Regions from separate parts of the Luteibacter sp. W1I16 genome, predicted to be linked through region 1. Evidence: predicted binding sites of a transcription regulator. Region 1 holds the regulator's gene; the other holds the start of a gene.

Region 1 (3,824 bases):
GCCTTCACGGCCGCCCGCGTCGCGGGACCTGCCGGGACAGGCTCGGACGAGGCGGCGGCCGGAGCCGCGGACGGCGCGACCGGTGCGGGCGGCGCCGCGGCCGTCGCCACGGCGGAACCACTCGCGGCGCCAGGGGCGGCCGTGCCATGGAGGTTGTCGAGCAGGGCTTCGAACTCGTCGTCGCTGATCGCGTTCCCATCGGCGGGGGCGGCAGGCACCTCGGCTACTACCGGTGCGGAACCGGCGGCGGGCGCGGCCACGCCCGGAACGGACGGAGACGCATCGGCCGTCGCGTCGGCGCCAGGGGCGCCGGTGCCATAGAGGGAATCGAGAAGTGCCTCGAATTCGTCATCGGAAATGGTGCCCGAAGGCGCGGTCGCCGGTTCGCGATCGCTGCGCGCGGCATCGAGCATCGCTTCGAATTCATCTTCGATCGGATCGTACGGCCGTGCCTGCGCGGGTGCCGCCACGGGCGGCGCGGTCGGCAGGGTCAAGGCGGCGGGCGGCGCGGACACCGCCCGGCCAGGAATCAAGAGGCGGTCGAGCAGTGAACGCGGCGCAGGTTCGATCGGCAGGCCGCCGTCAGCGGCACGCATCATGTCGTTGAGGAGGTCGAGCGATTCCAGCAGCGCGTCCATGAAACCGGCGTCGAGCACGATCGAGCCGTTGCGTGCCTCGTTGAGCAGGTCCTCGCCCCGGTGGCAGAGCTCGACCATCGGGTTGAGGCCGAGGAAGCCCGCACCGCCCTTCACGGTGTGGAACGCGCGGAAGACCGCGTTCAACAGCTCCATGTCGTTCGGCGACGCTTCGAGATCCACGAGCTGTTCGCCCAGGCTCTCCAGCAGTTCACGCGCCTCGATCAGGAAGACGTTGAGCAGCTCGTTGTCCAGCTCCACGCTCATACGGCGCTCAGAACCCGAATTCGCTGAGGAGGCGATCGACCTCGTCCTGGCTGACCTTGTCGGCGGCCGGCGCGGCGCCGCCCGCCAGCGAGCCCGTGAGGCGCACCAGTTCCACCAGCGAGGATTCCACCTTGGCCATGAAGGCCTCGACCTGGGCCACGCGCTGGCCGGAGAGATCCTGCCAGGACTGGGCTTCGACCATCTCGCCGAAGCCGATGTCGCAACTCTGCGCGAAATCGCCCACGCGCACGGCCAGTGCCGTGGCCTGGGTCGCGAACGCAGGGTCGGCGTGACCGAGCACCAGCACCTCGTCGGCCTGACGGGCCAGCGCCTGGGCTTGCGGACGCAGCTTCTCGCTGAAATCGAGCGTGCGATGCGCGGCTTGCGAACTCATCTCGAGCACATCGCGCAGGTGCTTGCGCGCGTCGCTCATGTTGCCCGGCACGCCATCGTGCGAAATATCGGCGGCAAGACGGCGAGCGGACTCGTGCAGGTCGCGGGCGAGGTGGCCCAGGGCCATGAACAGGTGCTGTTCGCGGGTGCGCAGCAATTGGTCGAGCGCCTGCTCGAAAGAGACGCTGTCGTCGGCGTCGAGCAACGCGCGCAGTTCGGGAGCCACGTCGTGGCCGCTGGAAAGCATGGTGTTCATCGTGATTCCCTTAGCCCGCGGCCGCGGCGAGTCGTTCGAAGATCTTGTCGAGTTTTTCCTTCAGCGTGACCGCGGTGAACGGCTTGACGACATAGCCGTTCACGCCGCTCTGCGCCGCCGCGATGATCTGGTCGCGGTTGTTCTCCGCCGTGACCATCAGCACCGGCATGGCCTTCAGCGCTGCGTCCGCGCGAATCGCCCGGAGCAGGTCGATGCCTGTCATGTTCGGCATGTTCCAGTCGGTCACGACGAGGTCGAACGGCTGCGCGCGCAGCAGCGTCAACGCCGCGTTGCCGTCCTCGGCCTCCTGGATGAGGGTGTTGGTGAATCCCAACTCCACCAGGAGGTTCCTCACGATGCGTCGCATGGTGGAGAAATCGTCCACCACGAGGATCTTCATGTTCTTGTCCAAAACTCGTCTCCGCCTTGCTACCGCGCGTTCGTCAATGCTTGTCTTTCCAACCCGACATGCGTGCGCGGAGTCGAATGAGGGCCTGGCCATGGATCTGGCACACCCGCGATTCGCTCACTCCCAGCACCGCACCGATTTCCTTCAGGTTGAGCTCTTCATCGTAGTACAGCGACATGACCAGCTTCTCGCGCTCGGGCAATCCATCGATGGACTGCGCCAGCGCGTCACGCAGGCCTTGCTGCTCGAACAATCCATCCGGACCCGAGGCGTCCGGGTCGGCGACGTCGATCGCGGAGCCTTCGTCGCCTTCCGGCGCCGTCAGGCTCAGCAACCGCGCGCTCGCCGCGTCGGCCAGGATCTGGTTGTACTCCATGGCGTCGATGCCCAGTCGCTTCATCACTTCCGCGTCTTCGGCGTCGCCACCCGTCTCGTTCTCGATCTGCCTCGTCACCTCCGCGACCTCGCGCAACTTCCGGTGGACGGAGCGCGGGGTCCAGTCCGTCTTGCGCAGTTCGTCCAGCATGGCGCCACGTATGCGGATGCCCGCATAGGTTTCGAAGCTGGCCGCGCGAGTCGGCGAGTAATTCCTTGCCGCCTCCAGCAGTCCGATCATCCCGGCCTGCATGAGGTCGTTCGCATCCACGCTTGGCGGCAGCCGGCCCATCAGGTGATAGGCGATCCGGCGCACCAGCGGCGCGTGGTTCTTGACTAATTGATCCGCCGGGATACGCGTGATCTCGAGATATTCGGTCGCGACGCTCACAGTGGCAGCCCTCCCCCCAGATGGGACCGTTCGGCGAAAAAGCCGATGCGTCCCTGTGCCCGGGGTTCGGGTTCACCCCATGTATCGACCGACCTGGCCAGATTCTTGAATCCGACCGCCGACCGGCTGCTCGGCCAGGCATCGACCACCGCCGACTGGCGGCGGATGGCCTGGCGCAGGTACTCGTCGTGCGGAACCATGCCCATGAAATCCAGGGACACGTCGAGGAAGCGGTTTGTCACCCGTGACAGCTTCTCGAACAGCTGGCGGCCCTCCTGGGCATGCCGGACCATGTTGGCGACGATGCGGAAACGGTTCACGTCGAACTCGCGGCTCATGACCTTGATCAGCGCATAGGCGTCGGTCAGGGAAGCGGGCTCGTCGCAGACCACGACCACCACCTCGTCCGAGGCGGCGGCGAACATCGACACGCTGTCGGAAATCCCGGCGGCGGTGTCGACGATCAGGTATTCCGGTGGCAGGGGGTACTCATCGAAGGCGCGGATCACGGCCGCGTGCTCGATGTTCGGCAGCTGCGCCATGCGGCGCGTGCCGGACGTGGCCGGGATCACCTTCAGGCCGTGGGCGGCCTGGAGGATCAGGTCCTCGATGCCGCACTCGCCCCCGAGCATGTGCCCGAGGTGGCGGGTGGGCTGGAGGCCGAGCAGGACGTCGATGTTCGCCATGGCGAGGTCGGCGTCGAGGAGGACGACGTCACGGCCGCCCATCGCGAGCGCCATGCCGAGATTGACCGCCACCGTGGTCTTGCCCACGCCACCCTTCCCGCCTGCGACGGCGATGCTTCGGGTGGGTCGGCGGTCGGCGAGCCAGTTGAGTCCGGCGGCCTGGGTGGAATCGACGTGTGTGCTCATGAAGGAAGTCACTGCCGTAAGTGTTTGCGGTTGCGTTGCCGGGAAGGGTGGTTGCGCGATCAGGCCAGGGCCGGCGCCGCGATGCCGAAGCGCTCGGCAAGCAGGGCGTCGTCCGGTTCGTCGTTGCGCTGCTTGAGCAACTGGGCCGCGAGGCAGACCAGCTTGCGCGCGTCGGCCGAGGCGATGTCCTCGGGCACGCGCTGCCCATCCGTGGTGTAGTCAAGCG
Region 2 (3,824 bases), 3.2 Mb from region 1:
CGTGCCGACCGTAACAAAACAACGTCATGTTGTCTGTAGTCGTCATCGGAAAATTGCAGCCACTATCTACTTGAGCAAGGCCCACCACTGCGACAGGCTGACGACGGCCGTCGCAATCATCACCAGCCCCAGAATGGTCCAGGCATCGCTCAGTTGATTACCAGGGGAGCAGTACGATCCCGGCGCAAACATCGCCGCCGCCATGCCCGTGTAATGCATGCCGGTCACCGCGACCGCCATGACCAGCGCGGCACCCAGGCGTAGCGCCACGTGCGTCCAGTGGCGGCTGGTGCGCAACCAGGTCATGATCAATAACGCCGCACCGCTCGCACCCAGCGCGATCGCTGCCGAAGCCCAGAACAGAAGCGGCCGGTATTCGATACCCGGCAACATGCGCATGGCATACATGCCGCCGTAGTGCATCAGGCAGACGCCGGTGGCCATCAGCACCGAAGCGATCAGCCAGGTCACCAGGCGCACGCCGTCGCGGATCACGTAGAAACCGATCGCGCTTACCACGACCGCGACCAGCCACGACGCCACGGTGATCGGCAGGTCGAACGTGACCGGCACGCCGAGCGTCAGCGCGGCCATACCCATGAAATGCATGGCCCACACACCGGTACCGAACGCGAAGGCGCCGGCGACGACCCAGCGCAACTTCTCCGCTGGGGCGGCCGCACGCACGCGGGCCGTCATTTCTATCCCGCAGTACCCGGTGAGGGTCGCGATGACGAAGGAGTACGCCACCATCACCATGTCGTAGTGCTGTTCCATGCGAATTCCTATGTGATGGTCAGGCGCGTGCGAAAGTGAAGAAGGCGACGTTATCGGCCAGGCCGTCGGCCTGCTCCAGCATGTGCCGGCTCGCGGAGCTTGCCTGTCGCAGCAGCGACTCGTGGGCCTGCATGGCCTGGTCGATCTGGTTGAGGGCCACGCTGGCCTTGCCGACGCCGTCGGATTGCTGGGCACTGGCACGGGCGATGTGGCCGACCACATCGGTCAGTTCGCGCACGCTGTGGACGATCCTGGCGAGCGTGTCGCCAGAACTTCCCGCCAGCTGCGCACCATCGCTCACCTTGTCGCGACTGTCGGCGATCAACTGCTTGATCTCACCCGCCGCCGCGGTACAGCGTTGGGCAAGGTTGCGTACCTCGCCAGCGACCACGGCGAAACCTCGCCCGTGCTCGCCCGCGCGGGCGGCCTCCACGGCTGCGTTCAGGGCGAGCAGCCGGGTCTGGAAAGCGATGGCATCGATGAGGCCCACGATGTCGGCGATGCGGTCGCTGGAATCGCCGATCGCACTCATCGCCTGCTGCATCTGAGCGACGACGTCACCGCCGTCCTCCGCGCATTTACGCGCTTCCGCAGCCAGCCGGTCGGCGTGGCGGGCGTGCTCCGCGGTCTGCACCACCAGCGTGGACACCGTCTCCATGCCCGCGGCCGTTTCGCGCAGGCCAGCGGCGTCCTCTATCAACTGGCGCGCCAACACCTCGTTGTCCGACACCATCTGCACCGCCGCGACATTCACCGCGCCGGCGCCATCGCGCACCTTGCGGATCACACCTGCGAGGCGATCGTCCATGTCTCGGAAGGCCGCGCGGAGTTCACCGATTTCGTCGGAATAAAGGGCGGGAATGCGATTGTCCAGGCGCCCGTCGGCGACCGTGCGCGCCAGTGCCAGTGCGTCCCGGATGCGCACGGTGACCGAGCGGACGAAGATGCCGTCGAAGATCACGGAAAGCAGGAGTCCCGCCAGCACGGTGCCGAGTTCCGCGTTGCGGATATCGCGTCCTTCCGTGGCCTGCTCCCGGGCCAGCGCGTCGAGCGATTGCCTCGCCGCCGCAAGCGATGCACCGGCATGTTCCGCTTCGAGCTTGGACAGCAGCTCGCTGGCGTGCTGATAGACCTCTCCGGTATTGGCGTTGGCCCGGTCGATGCCGTAGAGGCCGACCAGGCCAGTCACCACCAGGAACGTCAGTACCAGTCCAAGCCGCAATCCCATGCGGACCTTGATCGTGTAGCGAGCCATCGGAGCTCCCCCGCTCGTTGAGACTTCGGTCGTTATCGGCCGGCGGGGGACGGACTTTAGGCTCGATTTCGCATTTATTTATACAAGCATCCACACGTGCCGATTTCGCATATGGAACTCACGGCCGCGCTTCCAGCACGATATTGAACGGTGTTTCCGCAGCGCGACGGAATCGACGAAAGCCGCCCGCTTCCACGATCACTTTGCGCAAACGCGCCTCGCCTGCCTGGGCACCCAGCGCCGGGCCCTGCTTTGCGAGCGAGACAGGCACGCAGATCATCGACGATGCGGCGTAGTACACGCGCCCGACGGGATTGAGGTTGTCTGCCGTGCTGTCGCCTGCGAAAGGCTCCACGACCATGCACGTGCCGTCATCCTTCAATGCCCCTTTCGCGTGCCGGGCGGCTCCGTCGGGATCGGCCATGTCGTGCAGGCAATCGAAGAAAGTGATGAGGTCGAAGTCGCGACCTTGATAGCCCGAGGCGTCGGCTTGCTCGAACGATGCGTTGACGATACCGGCTTCCTTCGCGCGTTCGCGAGCGACATCGATCGATGGAGAGTGATAGTCGTAGCCCACGAACTGCGATGCGGGAAAGGCCTTCGCCATCAGCACCGTGCTCGCGCCGTGGCCACAACCGATGTCGGCGACCTTGCCACCCCGTCCCAGTTTGTCGACGACGCCTTCCAATGCCGGCAACCACGCGCCCAACAAGTGCGCGTGATACCCGCCACGGAAGAACCGTTCGACGCCATGGAACAGGCACGGATGGTGTTCGCCCCATTCCATGCCTTCGCCACTGCGGAAGTTGTCGCGCACGCGCGGGTAGGTGTGAAACAACGCCAGGGCGATTTCATAGGCGCCGGAAAGATCGACGGGGCCGGCGGGATCGGCCAGGCAGGCCGCCTGTTCTTCACTGAGATGGTACTTGCCCGATGCGGCGTCGTAATCGACATAGCCGCCAGCCGCCTGGTTGCCCAGCCATTCGCGCACGTAGCGCTCGTGGGTTCCGGTACGTGAGGCCAGTTCGCCAGGGGTCAACGAGTCGCTGGCGAGTGCCTTGTACAGGCCCAGCTCGTCACCAAGCAGGACGAGCACCGCGCTGAACGCGGCGCCAAGGTCACCGATCGCCTTGCCAAGGAAGGCATTGAGTTTTTCTTCGTTGATGGACATGGGTACGCGCTCCGAAGCCAGGGGAATCGGTGCGGCGATCTTCGACGGTTCCGGCCGGCCGCCAGGCCCGGAACCGGCGACGTCGTCCTGCCGGCGGCATGTCTCCGCCAGGGTCGGGGCGTGGTCGGCTTCGAGGGGTCACGTTCTGCCCGCCGCCGGTGAATGTGTCATCGGCGCATCGTTGGAGACGATGGCGGGCGTGGGGCATGGTGCTGAGAGTATGCGCCGATTCAGCACCCAATCAATGGGACATCTACGCGCTCTGTGCGTGCTCTTGCTGGAGGTTCTCGACCGTCTGGGTACTCTGTGCGATCCAACGTCGAGTCAGACAGATAGCGCTGCCGAGTTGGAATCCGCCCTATCCCGTTGCAACACCGCCTGCATCTGCTTCGCATCCCGCTTCGGCGGAATCCCGAACATCCTCGCGTATTCACGACTGAACTGCGAAGGGCTTTCGTACCCCACCTGGAAGCAGGCCGTCTCGACGTTGAAGGCGCTCGAGATCATCAGCCGCCGCGCCTCTAGCAGGCGGAGCTGCTTCTGGTACTGGAGCGGTGTCATCGAAGTCAGCGTCTTGAACTGGCGGTGGAAAGCGGAAGGGCTCATCTGCGCGATCGCGGC

The links. The regulator FliA, encoded in region 1, starts transcription of late flagellar genes. The targets are predictions, from matches to a motif close to TAAAGTTTNNCNNNCNNNGGCCGATAA.
Region 2: the regulator FliA is predicted to act here: its motif matches at 2,065-2,091, upstream of QFZ41_RS18550 (methyl-accepting chemotaxis protein).

Annotation. Positions count from the first base shown of each region.
Region 1 is NZ_JBNDJJ010000001.1:1,066,812-1,070,635, forward strand. It holds gene QFZ41_RS04735 (chemotaxis protein CheA) at 1-902, opposite strand, end outside; gene QFZ41_RS04740 (protein phosphatase CheZ) at 910-1,551, opposite strand; gene cheY (chemotaxis response regulator CheY) at 1,562-1,963, opposite strand; gene QFZ41_RS04750 (RNA polymerase sigma factor FliA) at 1,995-2,726, opposite strand; gene QFZ41_RS04755 (MinD/ParA family ATP-binding protein) at 2,723-3,598, opposite strand; gene flhF (flagellar biosynthesis protein FlhF) at 3,658-3,824, opposite strand, start outside.
Region 2 is NZ_JBNDJJ010000001.1:4,220,667-4,224,490, reverse strand. It holds gene QFZ41_RS18555 (MHYT domain-containing protein) at 67-777, opposite strand; gene QFZ41_RS18550 (methyl-accepting chemotaxis protein) at 797-2,032, opposite strand; gene QFZ41_RS18545 (class I SAM-dependent methyltransferase) at 2,151-3,203, opposite strand; gene QFZ41_RS18540 (AraC family transcriptional regulator N-terminal domain-containing protein) at 3,528-3,824, opposite strand, start outside.